3 regions of the Solwaraspora sp. WMMD792 genome follow, and region 1 is predicted to be linked to each of the others. Evidence: riboswitches for the same ligand, from Rfam matches in the RefSeq annotation. Region 1 holds a riboswitch; each other region holds the start of a gene.

Region 1 (5,896 bases):
ATGCTGGAACGACCGGACCGGGTGACGGCCGCCCTCGTCGAGGTGCTCGGCAGGGCGGCGCGCTGAAACAGGCTCGGCAGGGCGAACGCGGTCGTCGGGTGCCCTGGGAGCCAGCGCCGGGCTGGCGCGCGGACGGTAACGTCGTAAGGCTGCCGGGTCCGATCACGTGACGGGGTCACCACGCTCTGCCGTCGCCACCCGGCGCCGTGACCGTCCGCCGGCGGACCGGCCGCCCTACCCCGGCCGGCCCGCCCTCGCCCAGGAGCCGCAGCGTTGACCGACGCCACCACGTTGGACCAGGAGATCGCCGCCGAGCAGCGGCACGTCGACCGGGTGTACGCCCGGTTGGCGCAGCTACGCCAGGACGCGGTACGCGCCGAGCGGGACGGCTACCGCCTTGCCCGGGTGGGCAACGTCGGCGCCCTGGTGGAGCGCGACGCGATGGTCTTCCACGCGGCCCGGCGGCGGCATCTGCTCGACGCCGAGCACGAAGGGCTGGTGTTCGGCCGGCTCGATCTACGCGACGGCGCGGTGCTGTACGTGGGTCGGCTCGGGGTGCGCGGCGAGCGGGCCGAGCCGCTGCTGATCGACTGGCGTGCCCCGGCTGCCGCCGCGTTCTACCAGGCGACGCCGGCCCGACCGCGGGGCGTGGTGCGGCGGCGAACCATCCAGTCCCGGGGCGAGCGGGTCACCGGTGTCTCCGACGACCTGCTCGATCCGGCGGCCGCGCCGGCCGGGATGCGGGTGGTCGGCGACGGTGCGCTGCTGGCCACCCTGGCCCGGGCCAAGGGACGTGGGATGCGCGACATCGTGGCCACCATCCAGCAGGAGCAGGACCAGGCGATCCGGTCGCCCGCCGCCGGGGTGACGATCGTCTCGGGCGGCCCCGGCACCGGCAAGACCGCGGTCGCGCTGCACCGGGCGGCGTACCTGCTCTATTCGGACCGGAGCCGGTTCGCCGGCGGCGGCATCCTGGTCGTCGGCCCGACCGGTGTCTTCGTCGAGTACATCGCCGCTGTGCTGCCGGCCCTGGGTGAGGAGAGCGCCACCCTGAGGTCGTTGGGGTCGCTGCCGCCGGGAGTGTCGGCGACCCGGACGGATCCAGCGTCGGTCGCCGTGCTGAAGGGGTCGCTACGGATGCGGCGGGTGCTGGAACGGGCGGTACGTGACGCGGTACCGGACGGGCCGACCGAGCTACGGCTGCTCTACCGGGGGCAGTTGCTGCGGCTACGCGGCCCGGAACTGGACGGCATCCGGGCCCGCGCGCTGCCCCGGGGGGCGCGGCGCAACGAGGTCCGGCGGGCCGGTATCGACGGGTTGTTCGAGGCGTTGTGGGCGCAGGCCCGGCAGTTGGTGGCCCCGGCCCGGCTGCCCGGACAGGCCGAGTTCGAGGACGAGTTGTCGGACCGGGACGATTTCCGGGACTTCCTGCGGGCCTGGTGGCCCCGCCTGCTGCCGCGACACGTGCTGGGCTGGCTGGCCCGGCCGGACCGGCTGCGTCGGTACGCGCGGGGAGTGCTCGACCCGGCCGAGATCACGGTGCTCGCCGACGCGTTCGGTGGCCTGGCGGACAACGGGCCGACGATCGCGGACGTGGCGCTGCTGGACGAGTTGGACGAACTGCTCGGCCGGCCACCGCAGCCCCGCCGCCGGCACCGGGATCCGTTCCAGGTGACCGGCGGGGTGCGTGAGGTGACGACCTTCGCCGATCGGGACCGGGCGGCCCGGGCCGCCGCCCGGGAGCGGCCGGCCGACTACCGGGAGTACGCCCACGTGGTGGTCGACGAGGCGCAGGACGTGTCGCCGATGCAGTGGCGGATGATCGGGCGCCGGGGCCGACTCGCCTCCTGGACGGTGGTCGGGGATCCGGCGCAGACCGCGTGGACCGGGGATCCGGCCGAGCTCGCCCAGGCCCGGGACCGGGCGTTGGGGCGGCGGCCGCGGCGGGAATTCCAGCTGACCACGAACTACCGCAACCCGGCGGAGATCTTCGAACTGGCCGCCGAGGTGATCCGCGAGGTCGCTCCGGACGCCCCGTTGCCGACGGCGGTCCGATCGACCGGGGTGGCGCCACGCCGGGACCGGATAGCTGCGGCGGTGCTGCCGGCTGCCGTCCGTACCGCGACCGCCGAGATGCTGGCCGCAGTGGAGGGGACGGTCGGCGTCATCGCCGCGGTGGCCCGGCGGGACGAGGTCGCCGGCTGGCTCGGCGAGCTGGCGACCTCTCGGCTGCAGGTGGTGTCGAGCCTGCAGGCGAAGGGCATGGAGTACGACGCGGTGGTGCTGGTGGCCGGCGAGGAGATCCGTGCCGAGTCCGAGGCCGGGGTGCGCACCCTCTACGTCGCGCTCTCCCGGGCGACGCAGCGGCTGGTCACCATCGACCTCGACCCGGAGTCGATTGCACATATTGCTATGTGAGCATTAGTCTACTGACGAGACGCCGGGCGACGGAGGGTGGCAGGCGTGGGAGTCGGACACGATCACGGCGCCGGGAGCACCGGCCAGCGACACTACGGGCGTCTCTGGGCCGCCTTCGCCCTGCTGGCGGGCTTCATGGTCGTCGAGGCGGTCACCGCGCTGGCCACCGGCTCCCTGGCACTGCTGTCCGACGCCGGGCACATGTTCACCGACGTACTCGGCATCGGCATGGCGCTCGCGGCGATAGCCGCGACCCGGCGACCGACCGGGGAGCCGCAGCGCACCTTCGGCCTCTACCGCCTCGAGGTGCTGGCCGCGCTGGCGAACGCCGTACTGCTCGCCGGGGTCGCGCTCTACGTCCTGGTTGAGGCGGCCCGCCGGTTCGCCGATCCGGAGCCGGTGACGGTCGGCCCGATGCTGGTGGTGGCGGTCGCCGGACTGCTCGCCAACATCGTCGCCTTCGCCCTGCTGCGCCAGGGGGCCAGGGAGAGCCTCAACGTACGGGGCGCCTACCTGGAGGTACTCGGCGACCTGCTCGGCTCGGTGGGAGTGCTGGTGGCCGCCACGGTGATCGCCACCACCGGCTGGTGGTACGCCGACCCGCTGGTCGCCGTCGGTGTCGGGGTGTTCATCCTGCCGCGCACCTGGCGGCTGGCCCGGGCCGCGCTGCGCATCCTGGTGCAGGCGGCGCCGGAGCATGTGGAGGTCGCCCGGGTCCGCAGCCGGCTGGCCACCGTGCCGGGCGTCTGCGACGTGCACGACCTCCACGTCTGGACGCTCACCCCGGGCATGGAGGTGGCCTCGGCACACCTGGCCGTGACCCCGTCAGCCGATATCGGCACGGTGCTGCGGGACGCCCGGACGGCCCTGCACGACGAGTTCGGTATCGAGCACGCGACGCTGCAGATCGAGCCGCTGGCCCCCGCCGACTCCTGTGGACCGGCCGACTGGTGATTAGCAGATGCTTAAGTTTCGTGACCTTACCGCGACGTTGACAGCTACGATATACGTATATTTCTGATTTTTCCAGACATAACATGGCTATCGATACCGGGACGGCAACCCGGGGAACCGGTAGTCTCGGCCCCGGTCTCCGCTCGGGCGGCGCCCCTCCGGCGCCCGCGGAGGCCGTCGCCTAATCGCCGTACGGCGAGCCGGGGAACCACGTACCTGGGGTGCATCCGCGTCACGCGGTAGGGATCTTCCGTCCCGAACCCGTCAGCTAACCCGGTCGGCGGCTGACGGAAGGAACGCACAGTGTCACGCACAGTCCACAGGAAAACCCGATTCGCGTTGTTGGCGGCGTTGACCGCCGCCCTGATGGCCGTCACCGGCACCCCGATCGGCTCGCCGGCCGGAGCCGCCCTGCCCACGAACCGACCCGACCGGGTCGACGACGAGGGCGGCACCGACAGCCTGCGCAAGGAGCTCGATGCGGCCTCGAAGGGCTGGATCGACGCCAAGGCGGCGCTCAACCATTCGAAGGACCGGCAGAAGAAGCTGTCCGAGCAGCTCGACACGGTCGGTGCTGAGCTGGAGCAACGGAACAGGAACGTCGGGCACATCGTCGACCGCGCGTACCGCAACGGCCGGCTCGGCCCGGTCTCCGCGCTGCTCAACAGCACCTCGCCGGAAGGGTTCATCGACCGGGCGGCGGCGCTGAGCGCGGTGACCGCCAACGAGGAGAAGCAGCTCCGCGAGCTGTACCGCACCCGTGACCAGGTGACCAGGTCCAAGGCTGCGATCGAGCATGAGATCCGGGAGCAGCAGAAGCAGGTCACCATCATGGACCAGCGCCGGAACCAGGCGGAGCGGGCCCTGGCCGTCGCGGTCGCCGCCGAGAAGGAGGCGGAGGAACGGGCGAGGCAGCAGGCGGCGGAGGAGGCCGAGCGGGCCGCCGCCAGCGGATCCTCCGGCTCAGGATCCTCCGGCTCCGGCTCGTCGGGATCCGGGTCGTCCAGCGCGTCGGCGACCCCGGCCCCACGCAACGCCAACGGCTCCTGGCCGGCCGAGTCGTGCAACGTCGACGACCCCACCACCTCCGGCTGCATCACGCCGCGTACGCTGCACGCCCTGAACCAGGCGAAGGCTGCCGGCTTCACCCGCTACGTGTCCTGCTTCCGCAACGGCAGCTCCGGCGAGCACCCCAAGGGCCGGGCGTGTGACTTCGCCGCCCAGCCCAACGGCTTCGGTGGAGTGGCGACCGGCGGCGACAAGAGCTATGGCGACAACCTCGCGAACTACTACATCAACAACGCCGACCGGCTCGGCGTGCTCTATGTGATCTGGTACAAGCGGATCTGGCTGCCCAGCAGCGGCTGGAAGACGTACAGCGGCGCAGGCGGCGACCCGTCCAGCGACCACACCAACCACGTGCACCTGTCGGTGTACTGACGTCGCGCGTACGGGGGCGGACGGCCACGTCGGTGGCCGTCCGCCCCCGTACTGCTATGAACCGACGCCCCCGCCGGCTCGACGGTGATCCCCCGAATCGCCGTAGCGCATTCCCGGAGGACGATTCCTGTCAGCATCGATAATAGATGTGCAGGAGCCTCGGGCAGCACCGAAAGACCGATCGGCATATCGACCGACGGCCACCGGCATCCACACGAGAGCGCTCTACCACCACGCAGTCACACCCGGCTCACGCTGGGCACATTGCCGCCCGCGAGGCCGAGAGAGCGCTCTCACAGTTAGATATATAGCAGCAGCGGCACGGCTGTCAACAGACCGCGACGACCCCGTACCGGATGAACGAAACTTCATGTCGGGATATTGACAGGAGCCCGTATGTCTGATGACCTCCTGGCAATAACTCATTAATGGGCGTGAAATTTTTCGCGATCGTGGACTGCGCCCGACCCAACCCGGAGGCACCATGAACCTGTCGATCCGTGGCGCGCGAACAGGTCGTACGCCGCGCCGGATCCTGGCAGCCACCACCGTGACGGCGCTGGCCGCCACCGGACTGATCTTCGGCGTACTGCGCACCGCCGACGCCGCCACCGTCGGCGCCGGCAGCTACACCACCACCCGCCCGGCGGGCGCGGCCGCCCCGACCGCCTGCGGCAACATCTCCGCCAACCCCCGGCAGTACGTCACGGGCAACGCCCCAGCCGGCGCGGTGCCGACCAACGACTGGTGGTCGTCGCTGCTGTTCAAGCGGTACAACTGCGCCTACTCCGACCCGCTGCACGCCCACCCGATGTCGTTCCAGCCGACCGCCGGCGGACTCGGCGTCTCCTACACCACCGAGGCGGCGATCTCCGGCACGTCGACCGGCGTCGGCGAATACCACTACCCGTACACCCGGGAGTTCACCCTCGGCGTCGCCGGACTCAACGCCCCGGACGTCAAGGTCGACGGCTGGACCGACTGGACGGTCAGCCCGTACTGGTCCGACGGGGCCCGTACCCTGCGCGCGACCGTCGGCCACGGTCTGCCGTTCGTGTACGCCCAGGTCACCGGCGGCAACGCG
Region 2 (5,896 bases), 2.7 Mb from region 1:
GCAGCGCAAGTACCTCGACGACTTCTGGGGCCACTCGGACGTGCGGGTGGACGGCGACCCGGAGATCCAGCAGGCGGTCCGGTTCGGGCTGTTCCACGTCCTGCAGGCCGGTGCCCGAGCCGAGCAGCGGCCGATCGCGGCGAAAGGGCTGACCGGACCGGGGTACGACGGGCACGCCTTCTGGGACACCGAGATGTTCGTGCTGCCGGTGCTGACCTACACCCAGCCGGGGGCGGTCGCCTCGGTGCTGCGCTGGCGGCACTCGACCCTGGACCAGGCGCGGGAGCGGGCCCGGATGCTCGGGCTCAACGGGGCGGCGTTCCCGTGGCGGACCATCCGTGGCCAGGAGTGCTCGGCGTACTGGCCGGCCGGCACGGCCGCGTTCCACGTGGCGGCGGACATCGCCGACGCGGTCCGGCGGTACGTGCACGCCACCGGGGACGTCGAGTTCGAGCGGGAGATCGGCCTCGAACTGCTGGTGGAGACCGCCCGGTTGTGGCGTTCGCTGGGCCACCACGACCGGCACGGCCGGTTCCACATCGACGGGGTGACCGGGCCGGACGAGTACACCGCCGTGGTCGACGACAACATCTACACCAACCTGATGGCGCAGCGGAACCTGCTGACCGCCGCCGACTGCGCGCTGCGCTACGCCGACCGGGCCTGGGTGCTCGGCGTCGACGACGAGGAGACCGCGGCCTGGCGGGACGCGGCGCTGTCGATGCACGTCCCGTACGACGACGAGCTGGGTGTGCACCCGCAGTCGGCCGGGTTCACCCGGCACCAGGAGTGGGACTTCGCCGGCACCCCGCAGGACCACTATCCGCTGCTGCTGCACTACCCGTACTTCGATCTGTACCGCAAGCAGGTGGTCAAGCAGGCCGACCTGGCGCTGGCGATGCACTGGCGGGGCGACGCGTTCACCGAGGAGGAGAAGGCCCGCAACTTCGCCTACTACGAGCGGCGTACGGTGCGGGACTCGTCGTTGTCGGCGTGCACCCAGTCGGTGATCGCCGCGGAGACCGGCCATCTGGAGCTCGCCCACGACTACATGGGTGAGGCCGCGTTGATGGACCTGCACGACATCAACCGCAACACCCGCGACGGCATCCACGTGGCCGCCCTGGCCGGGGCGTGGCTCGCGCTGGTCGCTGGCTTCGGGGGGATGCGTGACCACGGCGGGGAGCTGGCCTTCGCTCCCCGGCTGCCACAGCGGATCAACCGGCTGGAGTTCGCCATGATGTGGCGGGGCCTGCGGCTGCGGGTGGCGGTCCAGCACGACGAGGTGACCTACTCGCTGCGCGACGTCGACCCCAACGCCACCGTTGACCTGACCCACCACGGCGAATCGATCACGGTGGCTGCGGACAAGCCGGTCACCCGGGCGATCCCGCCGGCCGGCCCGGTCGGTCCGCCGCCGCAGCAGCCGACCGGCCGGTCACCGGTACGCCGGTCGGCGCGTACCGACTGACGACCTACGTCTCGTGCGGTGCCGGGCCGGCCCGGCACCGCACGAGGTGAGGTCAGGTCACAGCAGGGACAGATGTACGTGGTTGGTGTGGTCGCTGTTCGGGTCGCCGCCGGCGCCGCTGTACGAACTCCAGCCGGTGGTCGGTGACCAGAACTGCCGGTACCAGATGACGTACAGGATGCCGAGCTTGTCGGCGTTGCGGACGAAGAAGGCGGTCAGGTTGTTGCCGTACAGCCGGTCGTCGCCGAAGGCGTCGCCGCCGAACCCCTGCTGCTGAGCGGAGAAGTCGCAGGCCCGCCCCTTGGGGTGCTCGAACGGTCCGCCGGGGCGGAAGCAGGAGACGAAGCGGGTGAAGCCGGCCTTCTTCGCCTCGTTCAGCGCGTGCATGGTGCGCGGCGTGATGCAGCCGCTCGTGGTGGGGTCGTCCAGACTGCACGACTGGGACGGCCAGGAACCGTCCGAGTTGCGCGGCGCCTGGGCGGCGACCGGCGAGGTGGCCGAGACGAACCCGTTGGTGGCGACCGCGCCGACCAGTTGCAGGGCCTTTTCGGCCTCTTTCTTCTGGCGGGCCATCGCTTCGAGTTGCTGTTCCTCGCGGGCCACTTCGGCGTCGATCGCGGCGACCGCCCGGGCGGCCTGTTCGCGGGCCTCGTTGAGCTCCCGGATCCGCTTGTTGTCGTGCATGGCGATCATGTCCAGGCCTTCGGCGCGTTCCAGCAACGCGTCCGGGTCTGCGCTGTTGAGCAGGACCATCACCGGGGTGATCCGACCGAGACGGTACGAGTTGGAGGCGACCTGGCCGATCTGTGGGGTCAGCGCCGCTATCCGTTCCTCGACCTTTTCCAACTCGAGGTTGAGTTTCAACTGGCGTTTGCGGGACTCGTCGACCGCCGCCTTGGCTTCGACGTAGCCCCGGCCGGTCGATTCGAGCACTTCGCTGAGCAGTGGCGGGGCGCCTTCGTCGTCCGGATCCTGAGCGGCGGCCGGCGACGCTACGACGAAGCCGGCGAGCAGGGCGGCGACGGCGGCGAGGGCCGCGGCCGTCGGAATCCGCCGGCGGAGGGGTGCGGTCATCCTGTTCCTTTCCTTGGCCGCCGACCGAGTTAGCTGACGGGTTCGGGACGGAACGATCCCTACCGCTGGCGCGGATTCACCCCGGTGGAAACGTGGTTCCCCGGCTCACCCCGGAGGGTGATTGGGCGGCGGTCACCGCCGGCACCGGTGGGCGCCGCCTGGCGGAGACCGCCGGCAAGCTTACCGGATCGGTCACCGGCATCAACACCTCGACAATCCTGACTGAGCTGAAAAATCCGTTACCAGGCAACGACTTTCGGTGATGTCCACTGTCTGCGTTCGGCGGCGTACGACAAGTCGTCAGGCGGGCCGGATTCGCTGCGCCGAGGTTAGCGGCTGACTACAGTGCGTATGAGGAAAAGCGGGAAAGTCGCAGCGTCGGACGGATCTTCGATGAGAGATGACGATTCCCCGGTCGGGCCGCCGGACGCCGACAGCGTGGTGGTGATCGGCCTCGGCCGGTTCGGTGGTCAGGTCGCCCAGTCTCTGCTCCGTCTCGGCCACGACGTGCTGGGCATCGACGAGCACCCCAAACGGGTGCACCGCTGGTCCGAGCGGCTGCCGAGGGTGGTCGAGGCGGATTCGACCGATGACCAGGCGTTGCGCCAGTGTGGCGTCGCCGACTACCCCCGCGCGGTGGTCGGCATCGGCTCGGACGTCGAGGCCAGCATCCTCACCGTGGTGGCGCTGACCGAGCTGGGTGTCCCGGAGGTCTGGGCGAAGGCGATCACCGCCAAGCACGGCCGGATCCTCGCCTCGGTCGGCGCGCACCATGTGATCTTTCCGGAGGCGGCGATGGGTGACCGGGTGGCCCACCTGCTGGCCAGTCGGATGCTCGACTTCATCGAGTTCGACGACGGGTTCGCCATCGCCAAGGTCTGCGCCCCACCGGACGCCGCCGGCCGGACGTTGGCCGAGTCCCGGCTACGTCAGCGGTACGGCATCACGGTGGTCGGGATCAAGGAGCGGGACCGGCAGCTGAGGTACGCGGGACCTGAGACGTTGATCCCGCCGGATGCGCTGCTGATCGTCGCCGGGGCGACCACGGCGGTTCAGCAGTTCGGCCGGTGAACATGGGCGTGACCGCCTCATCACACCTTCATTTCGTGAGCTGATCAGCCGCCGGACTTTCGCAAACTCGTGACTCAGGCTACAGTCCCTGCATGGGAGCGCTTCCATCGATGGATGTGCCCCGCTGAAGTAGTCGACGCGTGGCGCGGCGATGGCGACATCACCGTGTCAACCGCACAGCTCCCGAGGCTGGCGGCGGGCCAAGCCCGGACTCCGCCGCCAGCCCGCGCACCACCTGTCGAGAGGAGGTGGAACCAGAGCCACTCGCGTGGCCCGGCTCCCGCGCGTCACGCACGACCTGGACGCCAGACCGCTCGTGCGTGTTTAGCAACTGATGGTGGGGACGGGGGTTGCCCTCCCCGTCCCCACGCTAGTCCTCGATTGTTACGGCGGGGAATCGCCGACAAGTCAGGACCGCGACGCCGGTCCGTCCGACAGTGCTGCCCGGCCTGCCGATGCATCGGCAGGCTTCGTTGTATATGGGGCCTGGGGCAGCGGCTGGGCTGCCGCGCCCGGTCTGTGGCGACGGTCGGACCGGGCCCTTTCCGTCGCCCCGCATGGGTTCGAGGTTCGTCGATCGGTAGTGGGCAAGCTCACAGTCGGTCGATCCGCTGGTCGCGACCGGACGATCCGGTCGCGCGCCGCCGGCGCGGTGGTGCCCGGCTAGTCAATCGACAATCATGGATATCAAGGTCGCTGGTCCGTCCCGGCGGCCGCACCGAAAGCGAGATGTCCATGCCGCAACCGCCGCACCGCTGCCGCCGGTGGATCCGGCGCGATCCCAACCACACCCGACGCCGGCTCGGCGTCGCGGTCGCCGCCGCACTGCTCGGCCCACCCCTGCTACCGGCGTCCGTGGCGCTCGCCGCGGCGGACACCGAGCCGCCGACCACTCCCGGCACCCCGACCGTCGCCGAGATCAGCACCACCGACGTCACCCTGGTCTGGACGGCGGCCACCGACGACGTCGGGGTGACCGGCTACCGGAATGCGGGCCAGTGCTCCGGCCTTCAGGCCGGGGGTGAAGGCCCGCGCTGGGAGGGCCGCCAGGCCCGAGCAGTGCCTTAACCGGGACGGTTCTGCTGCTCGATGTACTGCTTGATGACGCTCAACGGTGCGCCGCCGACAGACCCGGCGAAGTACGAGCCGGACCAGAGTTTGTTGGCCCGGTAGTAGTGGCGTGCCAGGTCGGGGAACTCCTGCCGGAGGCGGCGCGAGGAGACCCCTTTGAGGCTGTTGACCAGCCTGGCCACGGCGACCTTGGGCGGGAAGTTGACCAGCAGGTGGACGTGGTTGTGGCCGCCGTTGAACTCGACCAGTTCGGCCTCGAAGTCGGCGCACACGTCTCGCATGATCGCCTCCATCCGGGTCAGGTGCCGGTCGGCGAACACGTTGTGCCGGAACTTCGTTACGAAAACCAAGTGGACATGCATCGCGAAAGTGCAGTGCCTGCCGGTGCGGATGCCTCGAAGTTCGACCATAAACCAACATGATACAGTGATGGCCGTGCAGCTCCGTTACAACTACCGGATCACCCCGGACGCCGCCCAGCGCACCGCGCTGGCGCAGGCGTTCGGGTGTGCCCGCGTGGTTTTCAACGACGGACTCAGGCTGCGTCAACAGGCCCGCGAGGCGGGCGAGAAGTACATCTCCGACGGCGACCTGTCGAAGTTGGTCATCACAGCGGCCAAGGCCAGCGAGGACCGGGCCTGGCTGGGTGAGGTGTCGGCCGTGGTGTTGCAGCAGGCCCTCGCCGATCTGAACACCGCGTACCGCAACTTCTTCAACTCGCTGTCCGGCAAACGCCGGGGCCGCACGGTGGCCCCGCCCCGGTACCGGTCCCGTAAGGACAACCGGCAGGCGATCCGGTTCACGAAGAACTCCCGGTTCAAGGTCTGTGACAACGGCCGCCTGCGGCTGCCGAAGATCGGCGACGTTCCGGTGCGCTGGTCGCGCGGCCTGCCGTCGGATCCCACCTCGGTCACCGTGATCAAGGACACAGCAGGCCGGTACTTCGCCTCGTTCGTCGTGTAGATCGGCGAGGACGAAACGCTGCCGCCGGTCGACTCCGAGATCGGCATCGATCTGGGCCTGACCCACTTCGCGGTCATGTCCGACGGCACGAAGGTGACCGCACCGAAGTTCCTGCGCCGCGCGGCCCGCAAGCTCAAGCGGTTGCAGCAGGCACTCTCACGCAAGCAGAGGGGCAGCAACCGCCGTAGGAAAGCCGTGATCGAGGTGGCCCGCGCTCACGCGCGGGTAGCCGACACCCGGCGGGAC
Region 3 (5,896 bases), 2.0 Mb from region 1:
AACCTGGAGAACAAGGGCAACCCGTGGGGTGCTCCGCCGAACACCCGGGAGGACTGGACCAAGGGGCTCGACTTCGCGGTCCCCCGGGTCGGCGAGGTGGACGACTTCGAGTACCTGTTCTGGGTCGGCTGCGCCGGCGCGTTCGAGGACCGGGCCAAGAAGACCACCCGCGCGGTGGCGACCCTGCTGCACGAAGCCGGCGTCGACTTCGCCATCCTCGGCGAGGGCGAGACCTGCACCGGCGACCCGGCCCGGCGGATCGGCAACGAGTTCGTCTTCCAGATGCTGGCCCAGCAGAACGTCGAGACCCTCAACGAGGCGTTCGGCGACCGGGAGCCGGCGAAACGCAAGATCGTCGCGACCTGCCCGCACTGCTTCAACACCCTCGGCAACGAGTACGGCCAGCTCGGCGGCCACTTCGACGTCGTACACCACACCCAGCTGCTGGCCCACCTGGTCGCCGCCGGCAAGCTCACCCCGGTCACCCCGGTCGACGGTGGGTTGACCTACCACGACCCGTGCTACCTGGGCCGGCACAACCGGGTGTTCAGCCCGCCCCGGGAGGTGCTCGGTGCCGCGTTGACCGCAGGTGCCGAGGCGGGTGGCGACGCGGCCCAGCTGCGGGAGATGCCACGCAACTCCGAACGCTCGTTCTGCTGCGGTGCCGGCGGGGCGAGGATGTGGATGGAGGAGCGGATCGGCAAGCGGGTCAATGTCGACCGGGTCGAGGAGGCGCTCTCCACCGGGGCCCAGACCATCGCGGTCGGTTGCCCGTTCTGCTACACCATGCTCGGCGACGGGGTCACCGGCAAGCAGTCCAGTGGCGCGGCGGGCGAGAACGTCGAGGTCGTCGATGTGGCGACGGTGCTGCTCAGGTCGGTCAAGCCAGCGGTAGCATCGTCGGCGTCATCGTCATCGTCGGCCGAGGAGTAGGGAGAAGCGGGTGCTGGGTTGGGCCCGCGAATTCCTCTCCCAGCCCTGGCCGTTCCTCACCCTGGCGGTGCTGGCCGGCGTGAGCCTGCTGGTGCACCGGCCGCTCGCCGTACGGCTCGGCTGGGCGCGCTGGCCGACGCTCGGGATGCTTCTCAGCGCCGCCGCGATCGCCGCGCTCACCCTGCCACCGGCACCGACCGGGTCCGGCGTACCGCTCGCCCCCGGGGTCTCCGTTTCCGGCCCGGACGGCCAGGTCTTCGCCGCGTGCCTCCGGTCGCTCACCGATCCGGCGGTGCTGTGGTCCGGGCTGGTCACCGTCGACTCGCTCGGTGAACGGGTCGGCAACGTGGCGATGTTCGTACCGCTGGCGTTCTGTACCGTGCTGGCGGTCCACCGGCCAGCGCTGGCCACCGGGCTGCTCGTGCTGGCCCCGGCCGGCGTCGAGGTCGCCCAGGCGGTGCTCGGCGTCGGCCGCGAGTGTGTCGGCTACGACTGGGTCAACAACGCGACCGGGGCGCTGATCGGGGCGGTCGGCGGCGGTGTGGTCCGGTTGCTGTGGCGGCGGTTCGCGCCGTCGCCTACCGGGGTCAGCTAGCTGCCAGTCGCGACGTCGGTGGCGGTGAAGACGCTGCGGGCGACCGTCGCCCGGTACCCGTCGACGACGTCGGTGGTCGCGGCGATCGGCCAGGCCGCCGGCCCGAGCACCGCGGGCGGCCGGTGCCGCGCGTCCGAAGGCCGTGCAGCACCGACGTCCGGCACGTCGAGTGCGTTCAGCAGGCAGGCCAACGCGGCGGTACGTGGTCCGACCGGTCCCGCGCCGCGCTCGGCGGCGGCCAGCCGTCGCCGGGTCTCCGTCTCGGCGGGCGGTTCGACGCCGTCCGGCGGAGCGAACCTGGTCCGGGGCAGCACCCAGAGCACCCGGTCCCGTTCCCGGCGGAGCACCCCCGAGGCGACCAGCCCGTCGAGTACCTCGTCGACTACACCGTGGGACAGATCGACCACCCAGTCGCGGGTCGCGCGGCCAGGCTCGGCCTGGATCCTGGTCCGTACCTGGTCGAGCAGCTCCCGACCGTGGCCTCGACCCGGGGCTCCGCCGGGCGCGTACCCGCCGGCGGGATCGTCGTCGGCCTGGCTGTCGTCGGCTGGGTTGCCGCCGGTCGGGTTGTCGTCGGCCAGCACCCGGCCGTCTGCGTCAATCGCAATCTGGCCGCCGACGGCGAGGTCGCACAACACCGCCCCGGCGACGGCGTAGTCGAGCTCTGGGGAAGCGACGGTCGCGGTCCCGGAATCGTCATAGCTGAGCAGGACCAGCTCCTCCGCGAGGCTGAGCGACTCCATGTCATCACGCTAACCGCCCAGACCGGTGACCGCAGGATAAGCGGTAGCTGCGGGAGAAGCAGCTGCTACGGGAGAAGCAGTGCTGCGGGCGGCGCCGAGCGGTTGCCACGGAGGAAGCAGAGGCGGCAGGCGGTCTTGAACGAACACCGCGCTTTCCAATAAGGTGATGCACCGACCGCTGCGGATGTCGGCCTCCGTACCCCCGCCCGTGAGGCCCCAGCGATCGAACCATTGAAGGAGTCGCTGCCAATGGCACGTGCGCTCGCAAATTCGCACATCCATCGTCACAGTGGGTCCCGATATCGACGCGGAGAGCATCGGCCTTTACGGCTCTTGCGGCATAGTGCGATCACGCTGTTGCTCGCCGTAATCGCGTTGCTCTCCCCGGCTGGGCCGGCCCACGCCGAGCCGACGCTGGCTGAGATCGAAGCCGAGTTGGATGCCCAGTGGCTGAAACTGGAACCGGTCATCGAGCAGTACAACAAGGTGCACAGCGAGCTCAAGGCCAACGAGAAGAAAGCGGCCGCGCTCGACGAGAAGATCCGCCCCCTGTCCCTGCAGGCCAACCTGGCGGCGGATGAGATCGGCGAGGTTGCCAACCGCTACTACCGGACCGGGCCGTCGAGCGAACTGAACGCCCTGCTCCGGACCGGATCACCGACCAGCCTGGCGGATCAGCTCGTGGTGCTGGACCGAATCTCCAAGCGTCGGCAGGAAAAGATCACCGCTGTTCTGGAGACCCGGGACCGCTATCTCGCCGAACGGCAGACGCTGGACGAGTTGATCACGAAGCAGCAGGCACAGGACAAGACGCTCGCCGAGCAGCGCAAGACCATCGACGCCGAGATCAAGCGCCTGGAGCGGGCGCGCAACGCCGCGTACCAGTCCACCGGCTACACCGGCGGATCTGGTGCCTCCGGCCCGTGCCCGGCGGTGTCGGTCGGCGGAGCCGCCGGAACCGCGGTCCGCACCGCGTGCGCACAGCTCGGTAAGCCGTACGTCTGGGGTGCCACCGGGCCGAACGCCTTCGACTGTTCCGGCCTGACCCAGTACGCCTGGGCAAGTGCCGGTGTCAGCCTCACGCATTACACCGGAACTCAGTGGAATCAGGGCAGTTCGGTCAGCCGCGCCAACGCCAAACCCGGGGATCTCGTATTCTTCTTTAGTGATCTGCATCACGTGGGGATCTACATCGGTAATGGCCTGATGGTGCACGCTCCCCGCGCGGGTCAACCCGTGCAGATGGAGAACATCGACAACATGCCGCTCGCCGGATTCAAGCGGGTCGGCTGATCGCGGCAGGTCAGCCAGCCCGCCGAGGCAATCTGAGTGGCGCGCGTTGGTCGGCCGAACGTACGGGCGGACCGGTATGAACGGGCCGGTCCGCCCGGCAAGATTCGAACGCTTGAACGATGGCAGCCTATGCACGATACGCAATCGCCTGCGTACTCAATGAGATAGTCCATGTTCTCGCTTGCGTAGCGAGAACGCCGCTCTCTACCCTTGGGGATCGTCGAGTCGGGAGGACGTCAACCAGCCGGGTTGACCTCGGCCTGACACCGCCTAATCGCCGTCTGACGGCGAGCCGGGGACCCACGGCACTTCCGGGGTGAATCCGCAGGCCACCTGCGGTAGGGCGTCTCCTTTCCGCCCGAACCCGTCAGCTAACCCGGTAGGCGGTCTGGGGAGAAGGAGTCCGGTGGCTACGAGCGCCCCTCGGCGATACCTCCGGTGGTCCAGCCGCGACCATCGGCAAAAAACGCCGCACGACCCTAGCCGAATACTCACCGCGTTGATCGCCGCCACCACCGGCGTCGGTCTGCTGCTGGTCGGAGCGCCGGCGCAGGCGCAGCCGACCGTCGCCGAAATCGAGTCGCAGATCGACGAGGTCTGGGCCGAGCTCGAACCGACGATCGAACGGCACAACGCCGTACGGCAGGACCTCGCCGCCAAGAAGAAGCAGGCGGACGAACTGCAGAAGAAGATCAAGCCGCTGCAGATCCAGATCGACCTGGCGATGGACCGGGTCAGCGAGTTCGCCGCCCGGTCGTACAAGGGCGGTAGTCCGTCGGTCTTCAACGCGATCCTGACCAACGGCAAGCCGACCCACCTCGCCGACCAGCTCGAGCTGCTGGACCAGTTCGCCCGGCGGCAGGCACGCGACGTGCAGGCCGTCGTCGACCTCAAGAACGAGTACGCCGCGAAGAAGGCCCCGCTCGACGATTTGATCGTCGAGCTGACCAGCACCGAGGCTCAGCTGGCGGCGAAGGCCAAGGAGATCGACGCCGAGGTTGACCGGCTGCAGGACCTGCGCCTGGAGGCGTACGGCTCGACCAACACCCTCGGCTCGCTGCGTCCCGCGCCCTGCCCGGCGACCTACCCCGGCGGTGCGGCCGGCAAGGCGGTCACCTTCGCCTGCGCGCAGATCGGCAAGCCGTACGTGTGGGGTTCAGCGGGACCGGGCAGCTACGACTGTTCGGGTCTCACCCTGGCCGCTTGGGCGCAGGCCGGCGTCTCGCTGCCGCACAACGCCGCCCGGCAGCGTCAGGTGACCGCCAACGTCAGCCGGGACGAGTTGCGCCCCGGCGACCTCATCTTCTACTACAGCGGGCTTTCCCACGTCGGCATGTACGTGGGTAACGGCTGGATCGTGCACGCCTCCCAGGCGGGCGAACCGGTGCAGATGCGCAAGATCGGTTCGAGTGTGCACAGTTACGGCAGGCCCGGCTAGACCTCACTCCTCCCCATGGCCTGGCGCGTGCCGCTGATCCCCCCGTCAAGCGGCAGCACCGGCCACCGGAAAGGCGCCCTCCCATGTCTCCCCCCGGCTTGGGAGGGCGCCTTTCGCCTCCCCGCCGCCGGTGCGCCGGCTCTCCAACAGCCCAGCCGGTTCAGCTGGTCGGCCAGGTGCGCCACCGCTGCCAGGACCGGCTCGGAGTGGGCCCACGCTGCCCCTGGTACCGGGATCCGTAGACCGCCGACCCGTACGGATGCTCGGACGTCGACGAGAGCCGGAAGATGCACAACTGGCCGATCCTCATCCCGGGCCAGAGCTTGATCGGCAGGTTCGCCACGTTGGACAACTCCAACGTCACGTGGCCGGAGAAGCCGGGGTCGATGAAGCCGGCGGTGGAGTGGGTCAGCAGGCCCAGCCGACCCAGGCTCGACTTGCCCTCCAGTCGGGCGGCCAGGCCGTCGCCGAGCGAGACGACCTCGAGCGTGGAGGCGAGGACGAACTCACCGGGGTGCAGGACGAACGGGTCGCCGCTGGGCACCTCGACCTGGGACGTCAGATCGTCCTGCCGGGTGGCCGGGTCGATGTGGGTGTACAGGTGGTTGTTGAAGACCCGGAAATACCGGTCGAGCCGGACATCGATGCTCGACGGCTGGATGAGCGAGGGTTCGAACGGCTCGAGGGAGAGGCCGCCGGTCTTGGTCTCCGCGACGATGTCCCGGTCGGAGAGGAGCATCGTCACACGATAGCGACCGTGCGGCCGGTGCGACCGCGCGGCCGGTGTCCTGGCCGGAACGTACCCGGATCGGCTTGGCCGGGCGATCCGACTATCTCTTCGTACACATGTTCGATAGAATCATCGCATGGCAACCTGGTCCGAGTTCGCAGCCG

Evidence for each region. A riboswitch is a leader RNA that binds a small molecule or an ion and turns the genes downstream of it on or off. The one in region 1 is predicted to bind cyclic di-AMP.
Region 2: another riboswitch for cyclic di-AMP. It lies ahead of O7629_RS30035 (hypothetical protein); the one in region 1 lies ahead of O7629_RS18025 (hypothetical protein).
Region 3: another riboswitch for cyclic di-AMP. It lies ahead of O7629_RS26965 (NlpC/P60 family protein); the one in region 1 lies ahead of O7629_RS18025 (hypothetical protein).

The regions. Positions count from the first base shown of each region.
Region 1 is NZ_JARUBH010000009.1:3,782,569-3,788,464, forward strand. Features, by position in the region: gene O7629_RS18010 (alpha/beta hydrolase) at 1-66, shown strand, start outside; gene O7629_RS18015 (AAA family ATPase) at 274-2,418, shown strand; gene O7629_RS18020 (cation diffusion facilitator family transporter) at 2,464-3,372, shown strand; cyclic di-AMP (ydaO/yuaA leader) riboswitch at 3,541-3,671, shown strand; gene O7629_RS18025 (hypothetical protein) at 3,676-4,812, shown strand; gene O7629_RS18030 (glycosyl hydrolase) at 5,297-5,896, shown strand, end outside.
Region 2 is NZ_JARUBH010000009.1:6,454,593-6,460,488, forward strand. Features, by position in the region: gene O7629_RS30030 (glycoside hydrolase family 65 protein) at 1-1,471, shown strand, start outside; gene O7629_RS30035 (hypothetical protein) at 1,529-2,545, opposite strand; cyclic di-AMP (ydaO/yuaA leader) riboswitch at 2,548-2,683, opposite strand; gene O7629_RS30040 (TrkA family potassium uptake protein) at 2,939-3,616, shown strand; gene O7629_RS30045 (hypothetical protein) at 4,346-4,684, shown strand; gene tnpA (IS200/IS605 family transposase) at 4,681-5,097, opposite strand; partial or broken gene O7629_RS30055 (transposase) at 5,117-5,896, shown strand, end outside.
Region 3 is NZ_JARUBH010000009.1:5,798,867-5,804,762, reverse strand. Features, by position in the region: gene O7629_RS26985 (heterodisulfide reductase-related iron-sulfur binding cluster) at 1-933, shown strand, start outside; gene O7629_RS26980 (VanZ family protein) at 944-1,528, shown strand; gene O7629_RS26975 (GPP34 family phosphoprotein) at 1,525-2,271, opposite strand; gene O7629_RS26970 (NlpC/P60 family protein) at 2,521-3,564, shown strand; cyclic di-AMP (ydaO/yuaA leader) riboswitch at 3,822-3,965, shown strand; gene O7629_RS26965 (NlpC/P60 family protein) at 4,064-5,002, shown strand; gene dcd (dCTP deaminase) at 5,163-5,741, opposite strand; gene O7629_RS26955 (pyridoxamine 5'-phosphate oxidase family protein) at 5,869-5,896, shown strand, end outside.